Regions from separate parts of the Mesorhizobium sp. ES1-3 genome, predicted to be linked through region 1. Evidence: riboswitches for the same ligand, from Rfam matches in the RefSeq annotation. Region 1 holds a riboswitch; the other holds the start of a gene.
The links. Region 1 has a riboswitch for cobalamin ahead of LB536_RS28800 (DUF1636 family protein). Riboswitches for the same ligand answer to the same signal wherever they lie in the genome.
Positions count from the first base shown of each region.

Region 2: linked by a shared signal. The riboswitch ahead of bluB (5,6-dimethylbenzimidazole synthase) and the one ahead of LB536_RS28800 (DUF1636 family protein) in region 1 are both predicted to bind cobalamin.

Region 1 covers NZ_JAIUGW010000033.1:29,570-37,510, forward strand. The annotation lists gene nuoF (NADH-quinone oxidoreductase subunit NuoF) at 1-2, opposite strand, end outside; gene LB536_RS28770 (NADH-quinone oxidoreductase subunit E) at 13-1,284, opposite strand; gene LB536_RS28775 (NADH-quinone oxidoreductase subunit D) at 1,285-2,475, opposite strand; gene LB536_RS28780 (NADH-quinone oxidoreductase subunit C) at 2,485-3,090, opposite strand; gene LB536_RS28785 (NuoB/complex I 20 kDa subunit family protein) at 3,095-3,676, opposite strand; gene LB536_RS28790 (NADH-quinone oxidoreductase subunit A) at 3,667-4,032, opposite strand; gene LB536_RS28795 (winged helix-turn-helix domain-containing protein) at 4,363-5,562, shown strand; cobalamin riboswitch at 5,592-5,799, shown strand; gene LB536_RS28800 (DUF1636 family protein) at 5,837-6,265, shown strand; gene cobW (cobalamin biosynthesis protein CobW) at 6,267-7,304, shown strand; gene LB536_RS28810 (cobaltochelatase subunit CobN) at 7,324-7,941, shown strand, end outside.
Region 2 covers NZ_JAIUGW010000031.1:48,602-56,542, reverse strand. The annotation lists gene LB536_RS28215 (MFS transporter) at 1-750, opposite strand, end outside; gene LB536_RS28210 (TetR/AcrR family transcriptional regulator) at 870-1,478, shown strand; gene LB536_RS28205 (hypothetical protein) at 1,568-2,551, shown strand; partial or broken gene bluB (5,6-dimethylbenzimidazole synthase) at 2,719-3,225, opposite strand; cobalamin riboswitch at 3,397-3,576, opposite strand; gene LB536_RS28195 (histone deacetylase family protein) at 3,699-4,625, shown strand; gene LB536_RS28190 (exodeoxyribonuclease VII small subunit) at 4,629-4,880, shown strand; gene LB536_RS28185 (DUF2277 domain-containing protein) at 4,973-5,239, shown strand; gene LB536_RS28180 (pirin family protein) at 5,280-6,200, shown strand; gene dxs (1-deoxy-D-xylulose-5-phosphate synthase) at 6,271-7,941, shown strand, end outside.

The DNA of each region.
Region 1 (7,941 bases):
ATTTTTCGTCCCTCAGACCGGCTTCTTGCCGAAGACGCGGATGTATTCGGCGACGCCGCCCTTGGCGAGCGCCTTGGCTTGGCGGACCCAGTCGTCGCGGTCGATGCGGCCCTGGAAGGAGAGATAGCCGTCGACCCACTCGCGTTCGGCCTTCTTCCACGACGCGACCTGCGCGAAGGTGAAGATGCCTAGCGTGTGCAGGATACCCTCGATCTTCGGGCCGACCCCGGAGATCAGCTTGAGATCGTCGACCGCGGCCGGCCTGTCGATACCGGCCGGGCGATTCTTGTCCTCCAGCGACGGCTTTGCGGCTCGCACCTTGGCTTCCGGCGCCTTGAATGCCGATGCCGGTTCGGCCCTGACCGTCGGTCCACTGCGCTGCTTGGAGACCTTCTCGACTTCCGGCGCTGCCTTGTTGGCATTGGCGGCCGAATGCAGCGGCGCAGCAACGCTCGCCGCCTTCTCCGTCGCCGGCGCCACCTTGGCTTTTGAAGGCGTCTTCAATACCGGGCTGGTCTCGGGCGTATCGGTTTTCGGCTTGCTGGCATTGGACGGCGCGACAGGGGCGGCTGCCCTTGCCGGCACCGGCGCGGCGATGATCGCGTCGGGCGCTGCCTTGGCGGCCTTGGCCGCTTCCCGGGCTTCCCGGTCGCGGGTCGACTTGAGGATCGCCTTTTCGCTCTTCAGCGTCGTCAAACCGGAGGCCGGCTCCGAGCCGGTACGGCCGTTCTGCGGTCCCGGCGTCACCGAAGCTCCCTTGCCCGCGTCGTAGAGATCGATGATTTCGGCCAGACGCTCGGGTGTCAGATCCTCGAACGTATCCTTGAACACCATGACCATCGGTGCATTGACGCAGGCGCCGAGGCACTCGACCTCCTCCCACGACAAGGTGCCCTTGTCATTGGTGTGGAACTGATCGTGATGGATTTTCGAGCGGCATACATCCATCAGCGCTTCCGAGCCGCGCAGCATGCAGGGCGTGGTGCCGCAAACCTGGATGTGCGCACGGGTACCAACGGGATTCAACTGGTACTGCGTGTAGAAGGTCGCGACCTCGAGCCCCCGAATACGCGGCATGCCGAGCATGTCGGAGATGGTCTCGATCGCCGCCTTGGTGACCCAGCCTTCCTGCTCCTGCGCAATCATCAGCAAAGGAATGATCGCCGACTGCTCGCGGCCCTTCGGGTACTTCTTGATCCATTGCTTGGCAGCCGCCGCGTTCGCCTTGTTGAAGGCGAAGGAGGCTGGCTGGACGCTGGCTTCTGCGAGACGGCGGACTGACATTTAGCGATCGACCTCACCAAACACGATGTCGAGGGAGCCGAGAACGGCGGTGACGTCGGCCAGCATGTGGCCGCGGCACAGGAAATCCATGGCTTGCAGATGCGCAAAACCGGGGGCGCGCAGCTTGCAGCGGTAGGGCTTGTTGGTGCCGTCCGAGACCAGATAGACGCCGAACTCCCCCTTCGGCGCCTCGACCGCCGCATAGACCTCGCCGGCCGGCACGCGGTAGCCTTCGGTATAAAGCTTGAAATGATGTATCAGCGCTTCCATCGAGCGCTTCATCGCCGCGCGCTTGGGTGGCACCACCTTGCCGTCGAGGTTCGACACCGGGCCGGTGCTTTCCTTGCCGAGCAGCAGGTCGACGCACTGGCGCATGATCCGTGCCGACTGGCGCATTTCTTCCATGCGCAAGAGATAACGGTCGAAGCAGTCGCCGTTCTTGCCGATCGGGATGTCGAAATCCATCTCGGAGTAGCACTCATAGGGCTGCGACTTGCGCAGGTCCCACGGCGAGCCCGAGCCACGCACCATGACGCCCGAGAAGCCCCAGGCCCAGGCGTCGGCCAGCGAAACGATGCCGATATCGACATTGCGCTGCTTGAAGATACGGTTGCCGGTGAGCAGCTTGTCGAGATCGTCGAGCGATTTCAGGAACGGGTCGATCCATTTGCCGATGTCCTCGACCAGCTGCCGCGGCAGATCCTGGTGGACACCGCCGGGCCGGAAATAGGCCGCATGCATGCGCGAGCCCGAGGCGCGCTCATAGAACACCATCAGCTTTTCGCGCTCGACGAAGCCCCACAGCGGCGGCGTCAGCGCGCCGACGTCCATCGCCTGCGTCGTCACATTGAGGATGTGCGACATGATGCGGCCGATTTCGCAATAGAGCACGCGGATCAGTTGGCCGCGCCTCGGCACCTCGATCCCGAGCAGGCGCTCGGCGGCGAGCGCGAAGGCGTGCTCCTGGTTCATCGGCGCGCAATAGTCGAGCCGATCGAGATAAGGCACCGCCTGCAGATAGGTTTTTGCCTCGATCAGCTTTTCCGTACCGCGATGCAGCAGGCCGATATGCGGATCGACGCGGTCGACGACTTCGCCGTCGAGCTCCAGAACAAGGCGCAAAACGCCATGCGCGGCAGGATGCTGCGGGCCGAAATTGATGTTGAAGTTGCGGACGGAGGTTTCAGCCATTCTGGCGCCTCAATTCGTCTTGGCTTTTTCGTCCCCGGGGAGAACGTAGTCGGTTCCCTCCCACGGGCTCAAAAAGTCAAAGTTCCTGAATTCCTGCTTCAGTTCCACAGGCTCGTAGATGACGCGCTTGGCCTCGTCGTCGTAGCGCACTTCGACGAACCCGGTCAGCGGGAAATCCTTGCGCAGCGGATGGCCTTCGAAACCGTAGTCGGTCAGCAGGCGGCGCAGATCGGGGTGGCCCGAAAACAGCACGCCATAGAGATCGTAGGTCTCGCGCTCGAACCAGTCGGCGCCGGGATAGATGCCGGTGATCGACGGCACCATCGTCTCCTCGTCGGCCTGCACCTTGACGCGGATGCGCACATTCTGTTTCGGCGACAACAGGTGATAGACGACGTCGAAGCGCTTGGCCCGCGACGGATAGTCGGCGCCGCAGACATCGATGATCGATATGAACTGGCAGCGCGCATCGTCGCGCAGGAAAGTCATCACTTCGACCAGATCGCCCGGCTCGACCTGGACGGTGAGCTCGCCATAGGCGAGCACCGCATCGCCGAAGCGGCCAGGCAGCTTCTCGCCGAGATAGGTCGACAGTTCGCTAAGGGATGCGGCCATTGATTTACCGTTCGATCGTGCCGGTGCGGCGGATCTTCTTCTGCAGGAGAAGAATGCCGTAGAGCAGGGCTTCGGCGCTCGGCGGGCAGCCGGGCACATAGATGTCGACGGGCACGACGCGGTCGCAGCCACGCACCACCGAATAGGAATAATGATAATAGCCGCCGCCATTGGCGCAGGAGCCCATCGAGATGACGTAGCGCGGCTCCGGCATCTGGTCGTAGACCTTGCGCAGCGCCGGCGCCATCTTGTTGGTTAGCGTGCCGGCCACGATCATGATGTCGGACTGGCGCGGAGACGCGCGCGGCGCGACGCCGAACCGCTCCGAATCGTAGCGCGGCATCGAGGTGTGGATCATCTCGACCGCGCAGCACGCCAGGCCGAAGGTCATGAACATCAGCGAGCCGCTGCGCGCCCAGGTGATCAGCGCCTCGGTCGAGGTGACCAGAAAACCCTTGTCGGCAAGCTCGTTGTTGATTTCGAGGAAGAAGGGATCGTCCTGCCCCACCGGCTTGCCGGTATTGGGATCGATGATACCCTTGGGCTTCGGCGCGACGAGGGTGCCTGAACTGTCGTTCAATCCCATTCCAGCGCTCCTTTTTTCCATTCATAGGCAAAGCCGATTGTCAGCACTGCCAAAAACACCATCATCGACCAGAAACCGAGCATGCCGATCTTCGAGAAGGACACCGCCCAGGGAAACAGGAAGGCTACTTCGAGATCGAAGATGATGAACAGGATCGACACCAGGTAGAAACGGATGTCGAACTTCATGCGGGCGTCGTCGAACGAGTTGAATCCGCATTCATAGGCGGACAGCTTCTCGGGATCCGGGTTGCGGTAGGCTACCAGGAACGGCGCCGCGAGCAGCGCCAGGCCGACCACCAGCGCCACGCCGATAAACAGGACGATGGGCAGGTACGAACTGAGGAGTGCGTTCATGCAGCGGCTTTCCGTTGGCGCCAATCCACGTTGATTACAGCACCGGACCTTATTGCGGAAGCGTGACAGATTAACCGCTGAACCGTTTTAAGGAGCCTATGCTGCAACGCGGCGAGGGTTAGCGCAGCACTTCCAGCGAAGCAAGTCAAACCTTGTTCAAAACACCGAGCTGGACGGCAATCCGGGAGAAACTGGTCCCATACGCTCCTGTTTGATTTCCTTCGTCTTTTACTCCACTTTTCTCTCCTGACAAGGTTGCCGCCAAAACCCTGCTAGCATGGACAGGAATCACCCCGCAACGCCAGACAGGTCCACCAGAGACGCATCCGCATGAAGGAAAAGATCTCGCTTGCCGCCGCCCGGCGCATCGCGCTCGCCGCTCAGGGATTTCTCGATCCCCGCCCCGCCGGCACGCCCGACCGCCGCCACTTCGCCCGCGTTCTGTCTCGCACCGGCCTGCTGCAGATCGATTCCGTCAGTGCGGTGGTTCGCGCCCATTACATGCCCCTCTATTCGCGTCTTGGCCCCTATCCCCTCGCTTTGCTCGACAATGCCGCCGTGACGCGAAAGCGCACTGTGTTCGAATACTGGGCGCACGAGGCCTCGTTCCTGCCCGTCGAGACCTACCCGCTGATGCGCTGGCGCATGCAGCGCGCCGAGCAAGGCGATGAAATGTATCTGGGGCTGGCCAAATGGGGCCGCGAGCACGCCCCCTATATAGAAGAGATCTACCGCGAGGTCGTGGCACGCGGCCCGATCGCCGCTTCCGCGCTGGAAGGCCAGAAAGGCTCCGGCGGCTGGTGGGGCTGGAGCCACGCCAAGCACGCCTTCGAATGGCTGTTCTGGGCCGGGCGCATCACCACCGCGCACCGGCGCGGCTTCGAGCGCTTCTACGACCTGCCGGAGCGCGTGCTGCCGCAGGCGATCCTCGACCTGCCGGTACCGACCGCCGAGGATGCACATCGCGAATTGCTGCGCATCTCCGCCCGCGCCCATGGCGTGGCGACATCGGGCGACCTGCGCGATTATTTTCGACTCTCCCCCGCCGACATGAAAGGCCGCCTGGAGGAACTGGTCGAGACCGGCGAGTTGCTGCCGGTCCGTGTCGAGGGCTGGGACAAGCCGGCTTACCTTCATAGGGACGCGCGCTTGCCACGCAAGATCGAGGCCCGCGCCCTGCTGGCGCCGTTCGATCCGGTCGTCTTCGAGCGCTCGCGCAGCGAGCGGCTGTTCGATTTCCGCTACCGCATCGAGATCTACACCCCGGCCGACAAGCGCCAATATGGCTACTATGTCCTGCCCTTCCTGCTCGGCGACAGGATCGTGGCGCGCGTCGACCTCAAGGCCGACCGGCCGGCAAGTGTCCTGCGTGTCCATGCCGCCTACGCCGAGCCCGGCGCACCGCCCGAAACCGCCGCTCAGCTCTCCGAGGAATTGAAGCAGATGCAGGGCTGGCTTGGCCTCGAACGCATCGAAGTGACGCCCGCCGGCGACCTGGGCCCGGCGCTGTCCGACATCGCGGTGTCGTAAGCTCGCGTTGACACCACTGCCCGCAAGAGCCTAAATCCAATCCAGACGGTCTCCTCTCGGCAAAGGGAGGAGCCAAGAGGGAATGCGGTGCGGGATTGAAAATCCCAAATCCGCGGCTGTCCCCGCAACTGTGAGCGAAGAGCCAAGGCCGAAAGCCACTGGGATTGTCCCGGGAAGGCGGCTACCCAAGGCGATGACCCGCGAGCCAGGAGACCTGCCGTCTGGAATGCAAGTATCCGATCGCCCGGCGGGTTTTCCGGGCAAGGAGCCTGATTTGGATCGCGACAGCAGTTTTTCGGCTGAAACAACGGACATTTCGTCCGGCGGGGATGAAGACCTGGCCGGCATCACTGTCATCGTCTGCGCCTCCTGTCGCGACGAGACCGGCTCCGATGCTCATCCCCGGGCCGGCGAACTCTTGGCTGAAGATACGCGCCAAGCCGCCTCGGGCGACAACATCCGCATCCGCACCGTCGAATGCCTCGGCAATTGCAAGCGCCGGCTGAGCGCCGCGATCCTGCGCGACGGATGCTGGAGCTATGTGTTTGGCGATCTGACCCCGACCAGCGGCGCCGATCTCGTCACCGGCGCGAAACTCTTCGCCACATCCAGCGACGGCCTCATTCCCTGGCGGGGCCGGCCCGATAGCCTCAAACGCGGCCTCGTTGCCCGCATCCCTCCCCTCGACATACTGAAAGACTGATATGACCGCATCCGTTTCCCGCGTTCCCTGCACCGTCGTCACCGGCTTCCTCGGCGCCGGCAAGACGACCCTTGTCCGCCATCTCCTGGAAAACGCTGGCGGTAAGCGTATCGCGATCATCGTCAACGAGTTCGGCGACATCGGCATCGACGGCGAAATCCTCAAGGGCTGCGGCATCGATACCTGCCCCGAGGAAAACATCGTCGAGCTGGCCAATGGCTGCATCTGCTGCACCGTCGCCGACGATTTCGTGCCGGCGCTCGACCAGATCCTGTCCCTGACGCCGAAGGTCGACCATATCCTGATCGAAACCTCGGGCCTCGCTCTGCCCAAGCCGCTGGTCCAGGCTTTCCAGTGGCCGACAGTGAAGAGCCGGGTGACCGTCGATGGCGTCATCGCCGTGGTCGACGGTCCCGCACTTGCCGAAGGCCGGGTTGCCAACGACATGGAAGCCCTGCAGGCACAGCGCGCCGGGGATGAAAGCCTCGACCATGATGATCCGGTCGAGGAGGTGTTCGAGGATCAGATCGCCTGCGCCGATCTGATCATCCTGTCGAAGAGCGACCTGATGGACGCCGACGGCTCGGCCCGCGCCAACAGCATCATCGGCGAACACTCAGCCCGCGCCGTGAAGATCGTGCCGACGTCTCATGGCAAGGTCGATCCCTCGGTGCTGCTCGGCCTCGGTCTCGCCGTCGAGGACGATATCGAGAACCGCAAATCCCATCATGACGGCGCGTTCGACCACGAGCATGACGACTTCGACACGTTCATCGTCGACATTCCCTCGATCGCCAATCCCGACGAGCTGGCAAAGCGCGTCGCCGCGGCCGCCGAACAGGAAAACGTGCTGCGGGTGAAAGGCTTCGTCGAAGTCGGCGGCAAACCGATGCGGCTCCTGCTGCAGGCCGTCGGCCCGCGCGTCAATCATTACTATGACCGCGCCTGGAGCGCCGAGGACGACCGCCGTTCGCGCCTGGTCGTCATCGGCCTCAAGGGGCTGAACCGTCCGGCGATCGAACGTATCCTCGCCGGCTGATTTTCAGGCACAGGCCGCGATGCACATCCTCACCACGACCTCCGCCTCGCTCGACGATCTCGCCGAGCCTGTCGATCTCAGGCAGGCGCCGGCGGATATCGTGGCCCTGTCGTTCACCGACAGCGACCTCGCCGGACTGGCGGCGGCATGGAAGGCCGACGCCGATCGCCTGCCCTCGATGCGGCTGGCGGCACTGCGCGACCTGCGCCATCCCATGTCGGTCGACCTCTGGGTTGACAGCGTCGCCCGCCACGCCAAGGTCGTCCTGGTGCGTATCCTCGGCGGTTACGACTGGTGGCGCTATGGCTGCGACCAACTGGCGGCAATTGCCCGCGAACGCGGCATAAGACTGGCGCTGCTTCCCGGTGAAAGCCATGACGAGGATTTCAGGCTGATCGAAGCCTCGACGCTGCCCCGCGCCGAACTCGACGGCCTGCTCGGCTATTTCCGCGAGGGCGGCCCGGCCAATATGAACGCGCTGGTGCACAGGCTGGCGGGCCTGGCCGGACAGGATACATCCGTCGCCAGTCCGGTCAGCGTGCCGAAGGCCGGTTACTATCAGTTTGGAATGGGGGTCGCAGAGAAGCCGGACCTTTCAAATGTCAGCGCCCCTATCATCCCGATTCTCTTCTACCGA
Region 2 (7,941 bases), on a different contig from region 1:
GAGACTTGCGGCGCCCGGCTGGCCGAATTCCTTGGTGATCGCCACCGTGCTCACCTCCGTCGTCGCGAAAGTCGCGCCGATGAAGATCATGGCGAAGGTGATGATTTGAACCGGCCCCAGGCGGATTGCCGAGCCCGTTGAGCCATGGTCCACCGGCCGCACTTGCGGTTCGGTCGAACGCTGCAGGATGAAAGCTGTCGAGCCCACGGCAAGGAGCAGAGTGCTGACGAGCACGCCCGCTTCCGGGAACAGCGCGGCACTGAGGCCCACCGACAGCGATGCGCCGGCGATATAGACCAGTTCATCCGCCGCCGACTCGAAGGCGAAGGCGGTATTCATCTCGGGCCGGCCCCGGAAAATCTCGGTCCAGCGCGCCCGCACCATGGCCGGCATGCTTGGCATTGCCGCGGCCAGCAGTGCCGACACGAACAGCGTCCATACCGGCCAGTCCTGATTGGCCGATGCGATCAGGGCCGCGAATGCGAGCACGGAGATGATGGTGGTGGGTACGACAACCCGCGTCTGGCCGAGGCGGTCGACCAACCTCGATATTTGCGGCGCCAGGAAAGCATTGGCCAAGGCGAATGTCGCGGAAACCGCACCCGCCAGCCAGTATTCGCCACGCGTCTGCGACAACATCGCGACGATGCCGATCGGCGCCATGGCGATCGGCAGGCGCGCCATGAAGCCGGCGGCGGCAAAGCCCTTGGCTCCGGGAGCGCGAAAAATTTCCGAATAGGGGTTTTGCATGATCCTGTTCCTCGACAAGGGGCGATTCGACGATTACATACGACACGTATGAGTGTTAAATAGACCATACGCCCCGTATGTCAATTGGCATACGGGACGTATGTAGATAAGGCCAGGACATGCATCGACCACGCAAGGAGATGATCGCGGAGACACGCGCCAAGCTGATCGCCGCGGCACGCCAAGCCTTTGGCACCATCGGGTACGCCGAAGCGTCGATGGACGATTTCACCGCGTCGGCCGGACTGACGCGCGGCGCCCTCTATCATCACTTCGGCGACAAGAAGGGACTGCTCGAGGCGGTTATCGCGCAAATCGATGCTGAGATGGCGGCGCGGGTGAACGAGGTCGCGTCGAGGGCGCCGACCCGCTGGCAGCATTTCGTCGACGAATGCACCACCTATATCGAGATGGCGCTCGAGCCGGAAATCCAGCGCATCATGTTCCGGGACGGTCCGGCGGTGCTGGGCGATCCGGCACAATGGTCGAATGCCAATGCCTGCGTCGGTTCAATGACCGATCATCTGACCGCGCTGCAAGAGGAGGGGGTGGTCGTGCCGGGCCTCGATCCGGAGACCGCGGCGCGGCTGATCAATGGGGCGAGCAGTCAGGCCGCGCAGCGGATCGCCAATTCGAACGATCCCGAAGCGACATCGAGGAAGGTGGTGGCCGCGTTCAAGCAATTGCTTGAAGGCCTGCTCGAGAAGCCGGAAGCGCGGCCAAACTGAGCCACCGTGGCCCTCCCGCCGCCGCCTGCAATTGACAATAGCCGGTTTGAGCGCATCCTCCACAGCCATCTCTGAGGGGAGATTCGGGCATGTGGGATTTCGATATCGGCAGGTCGGTGTCCATCATGATGCGGACCTGGCCCTTCATTGTCTTTCGCATGATCGTCTATTTCGGCATCACGCTGGCCTACATCATGGCCACCGGCACGGGCGCCTCCGTCGGCTATGGCGTCGGCCATATCTCCACCGATCCTGATGGACCGTTGTCCTTCGCCATGTGGGGTGGCGTGGTCGGTTTCGGCCTCGTCTCGATCGCCGTCTATTGGATCCGCGAATATATCCTTTACGTCGTCAAGGCGGGTCACATCGCCGTCATGGTTCATCTGATCGACGGCCATGACGTTCCCGACGGCCAGAACCAGATCGCCTACGCAAAAGAGATTGTGACCGAGCGTTTTGCCGAGGCGAACATCCTTTTCGTCGTCGACCAATTAGTCAAGGGCGCCATCCGCGCCATCACCGGCCTGCTCGGCGGCATCGCGGCTTTCCTGCCCATTCCGGGCCTGAGCGGCCTGGTCTCGTTCCTCAACACGGTGATCCGCCTGTCGCTGACCTATGTCGATGAGATCATTCTCGGCTACAACATCCGCATCAATTCGTCCTCGCCCTTCGAGACCGCGCGGCAAGGCGTCGTGCTCTACGCCCAGAATGGCAAGACCATGGTCAAGAACGCGGTCTGGCTGGCGGTCATCATGTGGGGCGTCTCCTTTGTCATCTTCCTGCTGATGCTGGCGCCGGCGGCCGCCATTCTTTACGTCATGCCCGGTCAGCTCGCCGGTTGGGCCTTCGTTCTGGCCATCGTCTTTGCCTGGGCCTTCAAGGCGGCGTTCATCGAGCCGTTCGCCATCGCCTGCCTGATGCAGGTCTATTTCAAGACCATCGAGGGCCAGGTGCCCGATGCCGCCTGGGACGCCCGGCTCGCCGAAGCCTCGTCGAAGTTCCGGGAACTCAAGGACAAGGCGCTCTCCACCTTCGACGGTTCGCACTGGGGTACGGCCGGCGCGACGCGCTGATCGGCGGGGTTTGCCGGCGCAGCGGCGACGGTGTCGAGGCGGGCCACCGTGGATTTGAGCGAGGCCTCACCCTGGCCGCAAAACGTCTCGCTCATGATCAGGTCTGGCAGCGGCAGCCGTCGGCCCCAGCCATGCGTTTCGAGGTCGGGTTTGGGCGCGAACTCGGAAACACGGCCAACGCAGAGATAGGCGATCGGCGTCACGTGGTCGGGGATGGATAGCAGGCTTTTCAGCGCTTGCGTCTCGATGATGCTGACCCAGCCGACGCCAACGCCCTCGGCACGCGCGGCCAGCCAGAAATTCTGCACCGCGCAGACCGTGCTGTAGAGATCCATTTCCGGATTGTGCCAGCGTCCCAGCGGCGAGCCTTTCGAACGCTCGCGGTCGCAGGTGATGCAGATGTTGAGCGCGCTTTCGCAAATGCCTTCGAGCTTGAGCTTGCGGTAGAGCGCCCGCCGGTCCGCCTCGATTGCCGGCAGTTCCTGTTCGCGGGCGGCCAAGAACAGGTCGCGCACCTCCCCCCGTCGCGCGGCATCGCGAATGACGATGAAATTCCAGGGCTGCATGAAGCCGACCGACGGCGCGTGATGGGCGGCAAGCAGCAGCCGCGCCAGCACCTCGTCGTCGATCGTCTCCGATGTAAAATGGCTACGCACGTCGCGCCGCGTGAACATGGCGCGGTAAACCGCGTCGCGCGCAATCTGGTCGAATCCATCGCCCATTGCAGCGGTCATATCTTCCGGCATCGCTTGTCCCCTTGCGATTGCAGCAGTTCAAATTTTCAGAGCGTACTTTGTGCGTCCAAGAGAACGCACGCCGCTCTGATATCATCCGCCTGACCATGCGGATGACGATGCCTGCCAGGCCGGTCTTCTGGCTCGGGATCAACCCACGTCCGGTGCCTTCCCGTCATCGACAGTGGCACTTACCGGCGCAGTCCCCCTCACAGCGTTGGGCACGCCACGGTATCAAACCGTGTTCCCGATTCTCCCGCTTTCGCGGGCACCAGGCAGTAGCGGCAGTCTTACGCCGAATGGCCGGCGACGCCAATGCCCGCAGCGACATGAATGGACGCAGGTTCGATTTTCCCCAGCGATCAGGCCGCAACGCATGGCCATCGCCGCGCCGGGGCACTAGATAGGGGGACATGGCCACTCGTCTCTACACGCACCCGATCTTTTTCGAACACATCACCCCGCCCGGTCACCCCGAGCGGCCCGACCGCCTGCGCGCCATCGAACGCGTGCTCGACGACGAAGCTTTCGCCGCGCTCGACCGCGTCGAGGCACCGCAAGGCGACGAGGCGACCATCCTTTACGCGCATCCCGCCGATTTCGTCGCGCGTGTCCGCGCCGCCATCCCCGACGAAGGCATTGCCCGCATCGATGCCGACACCACCGCCAGCCCGAAGAGCTGGCAGGCCGCGACCACGGCGATCGGCGCCGCCAACGCCGCCGTCGACGACGTCTTTGCGGGCCGCGCCGACAATGTCTTCGTCGCCGCCCGGCCGCCTGGGCACCATGCGGAAAAGACCACGGCCATGGGCTTCTGCTTCTTCAATACGGCGGCAATCGCTGCGCGCTATGCACAGAAGAAGCATGGCGCCGAGCGTGTCGCCGTCGTCGACTGGGACGTGCATCACGGCAACGGCACGCAGGATATTTTCTGGGACGATCCCTCGGTGCTCTATTGCTCGACACACCAGATGCCGCTCTATCCCGGCACCGGCGCGAAGAACGAGACCGGCGCTGGCAATATCGTCAACGCGCCGCTGGCGCCGCGGACCGGCAGCGAGGTGTTTCGCGATGCTTTCCTGTCGCGCGTGCTGCCGGCACTCGACAATTTCGCGCCCGACCTGATCATCATTTCGGCTGGCTTCGACGCGCACCATCGCGACCCGCTGGCGGAAATCAATCTGACCGAGGACGATTTCGACTGGGCGACCGGCCAGCTGATGCAGCGCGCCGCACGCCATGGCGGCAACCGGCTCGTCAGCCTGCTCGAGGGCGGCTACGATCTGCAGGGATTGGCATTTTCGGTCGCCGCCCATGTCGGGCGACTGATGAAAGGATGAATGATGACTGGTGAGATCAACGAAGACGTCAAGGCGATGAGCTTCGAACAGGCACTCGACGCTCTGGAGAAGATCGTCGATGATCTGGAGCGTGGCGACGTGCCGCTCGACCAGTCGATCCGGATCTACGAGCGCGGCGAGGCGCTGAAGATGCATTGCGACCGGTTGCTGAAGGCCGCTGAGGACAAGGTCGAGAAGATCAGGCTGTCGCGCGACGGCAAGCCGGTTGGAACCGAGCCGCTCGACGCGGACTAGGGAGCCGAGCAGCTTTACCGATTTTTGGACACGATCATGATCGAGGATACAGTTCGTCCCGATTGAAACGGACAAGAGGAGATACGGAAGCGATGTGCAGAAACATCAAGACCCTGTTCAATTTTGATCCGCCGGCAACCAATGACGAAGTCCGCGACGCGGCACTCCAGTTTGTCCGCAAGCTGAGCGGTACGACGCGGCCTTCCGCCAAGAACCAGCATGCATTTGATCACGCGGTCGACGCCATCGCGGCATCGGCACGCGAGCTTCTCGATTCGCTCGAAACCCACCAGCATCCGCGCAATCGCGAAGAGGTGGCGGCTAAACTAAGAGCAAAGGCGGCGATCCGGTTCGCCTGATATGCCCAAAGCGCCCACTGACCGCTGACCAGGAGAGTTCATGAGCTTCTTCCCGGGGAAAGACCCTGAGGCCGGCGATGCCTTCGCCAGCGACCAGATCGAGCTGATGGTCATCCCGAACGCCAAGGATATTGGCGGCTTCGAGGTGCGCCGCGCCTTGCCGACCGCCAAGCGGCGCCTGGTCGGGCCGTTCATCTTCTTCGATCGAATGGGTCCCGCCATCATGCGCGCCGGCCAGGCGCTCGACGTTCGTCCGCACCCGCATATCGGCCTGTCGACCGTAACCTATCTGTTCGACGGCAAGATCAGGCACCGCGATTCGCTCGGCACCGAAATGGTGATCGAGCCCGGCGACGTGAACCTGATGACCGCAGGCCGCGGCATCGTCCACTCCGAGCGCACGCCGCAGGAATTGCGCGGCGCGCCGATGTCGATCTCCGGCCTGCAGACGTGGCTGGCGCTGCCCGACGGCAAGGAAGAGGTGGCGCCGGTGTTCGAGAACACAGCTGCGCTGCGACTTCCAGAGATCGATGCCGAGGGCGTCAGCGGCCGTGTCGTCATCGGCGATTTCCAAGGATTGCGGTCTCCGGTGCGGGCGGATTCCGAAACGCTCTACGCTGATTTGCGGCTTGCGCCCGGTGCCAGCGTCAAGATCCCGGCCGATGCGGAAGAGCGCGCCATCTACACGCTGGAGGGCGAGGTCTCGATTTCAGGCGACGTCTTTCCGGCGGAACGGCTGCTGGTGTTCCGTCCCGGCGACGAGATCGTAATATCGTCGCCGACGGGTGCGCATTTCATGCTGTTCGGCGGTGCCTCGCTCGGTTCGAAGCGCTACATCTGGTGGAATTTCGTCTCTTCGTCCAAGGAGCGCATCGAACAGGCCAAGCAGGAATGGAAGACCGGCCGCTTCGATATCGTCCCCGGCGATGAGCAAGAATTCATTCCGCTGCCGGAAGGCTGAGCGGTGAGGGACTGACTATCCGTGTTACCGACACGCATTTACTTTCGGCGGCCGGCGGCCTATCCCGCCGATGAAAAGAAAGTCTGGACCCAACGTGAACGCAACGCTGCATACGCCGCTTCTCGACAAGGTTCGCGTCCCGGCCGACCTGCGCACGCTGGCCGAGAGCGAATTGCCGCAGCTGGCATCCGAGCTTCGGGCCGAACTGGTCGACGCCGTTTCCCGCACCGGGGGCCATCTCGGTGCCGGCCTTGGCGTGGTCGAACTGACGGTGGCGCTGCATTATGTCTTCAACACACCCGATGACCGGCTGATCTGGGATGTCGGCCACCAGGCCTATCCGCACAAGATCCTGACCGGACGCCGGGACCGCATCCGCACCTTGCGCCAGGAAGGCGGCTTGTCGGGCTTCACCCGCCGGGCCGAGAGCGAATACGACCCGTTCGGCGCCGCCCACTCCTCGACATCGATATCGGCGGGTCTCGGCATGGCCGCCGCCCGCGACCTTTCGGGTGGTCGCAACAATGTCATTTCAGTCATCGGCGACGGCGCCATGTCGGCCGGCATGGCCTATGAGGCGATGAACAATGCCGGCGCGCTCGATGCGCGCCTCATCGTCATCCTCAACGACAATGACATGTCGATCGCGCCGCCGACCGGCGCGATGAGCGCCTATCTGGCGCGCCTGGCTTCCGGAAAGGCCTATATCGGCTTGCGCGACTTCGGCAAGAAACTGACCTCCTATCTCGGCAAGCGGGCCGATCGGGCCATCACCCGGGCGGTCGAGCACGCGCGCGGCTATGTCACCGGCGGCACTTTGTTCGAGGAACTCGGCTTCTATCACATCGGCCCGATCGACGGCCACAATCTGGAGCATCTGATTCCGGTCCTGAAAAATGTCCGCGACAACGGCAAGGGTCCGGTGCTGATCCATGTCGTCACCCAGAAGGGCAAGGGCTATGCGCCGGCGGAAGCAGCCGCAGACAAATACCATGGCGTCAACAAATTCGACGTCATCACCGGCGCGCAGGCCAAGGCGCCGGCCAACGCGCCGGCCTACACCAAGGTGTTCGCCGAAAGCCTGATCCAGGAGGGCCGCGAGGACGATCGCATCGTCGCCGTCACCGCCGCCATGCCGAGCGGCACCGGCCTCGATCTGTTCGGCGAGGTGTTCCCGTCGAGGACCTTCGATGTCGGCATCGCCGAGCAGCATGCGGTGACCTTCGCCGCCGGCCTCGCGACGGAAGGCTACAAGCCGTTCGCGGCGATCTATTCGACTTTCCTGCAGCGCGCCTACGATCAGGTCGTCCATGACGTCGCGATCCAGAAACTGCCGGTGCGTTTCCCCATCGATCGCGCCGGCTTCGTCGGCGCCGACGGCGCCACCCACTGCGGCGCCTTCGACACCACCTTCCTGGCAAGCCTGCCGGGCTTTGTCGTGATGGCGGCGGCCGACGAAGCGGAACTGCGCCACATGGTGCGCACCGCCGCCAGCTATGACGATGGCCCGATCGCCTTCCGCTATCCGCGTGGCAACGGGGTCGGCGTCGACATGCCCGAGCGCGGCTCGGTTCTCGAGATCGGCAAAGGCCGCATCGTCCGGGAAGGCAGCAAGGTTGCCCTGCTGTCCTTCGGCACGAGGCTGCAGGATTGCCTTGCCGCCGCCGAGGAACTCGGCGCGGCCGGGCTTTCCACCACGGTCGCCGATGCCCGCTTCGCCAAGCCGCTCGACCAGGATCTG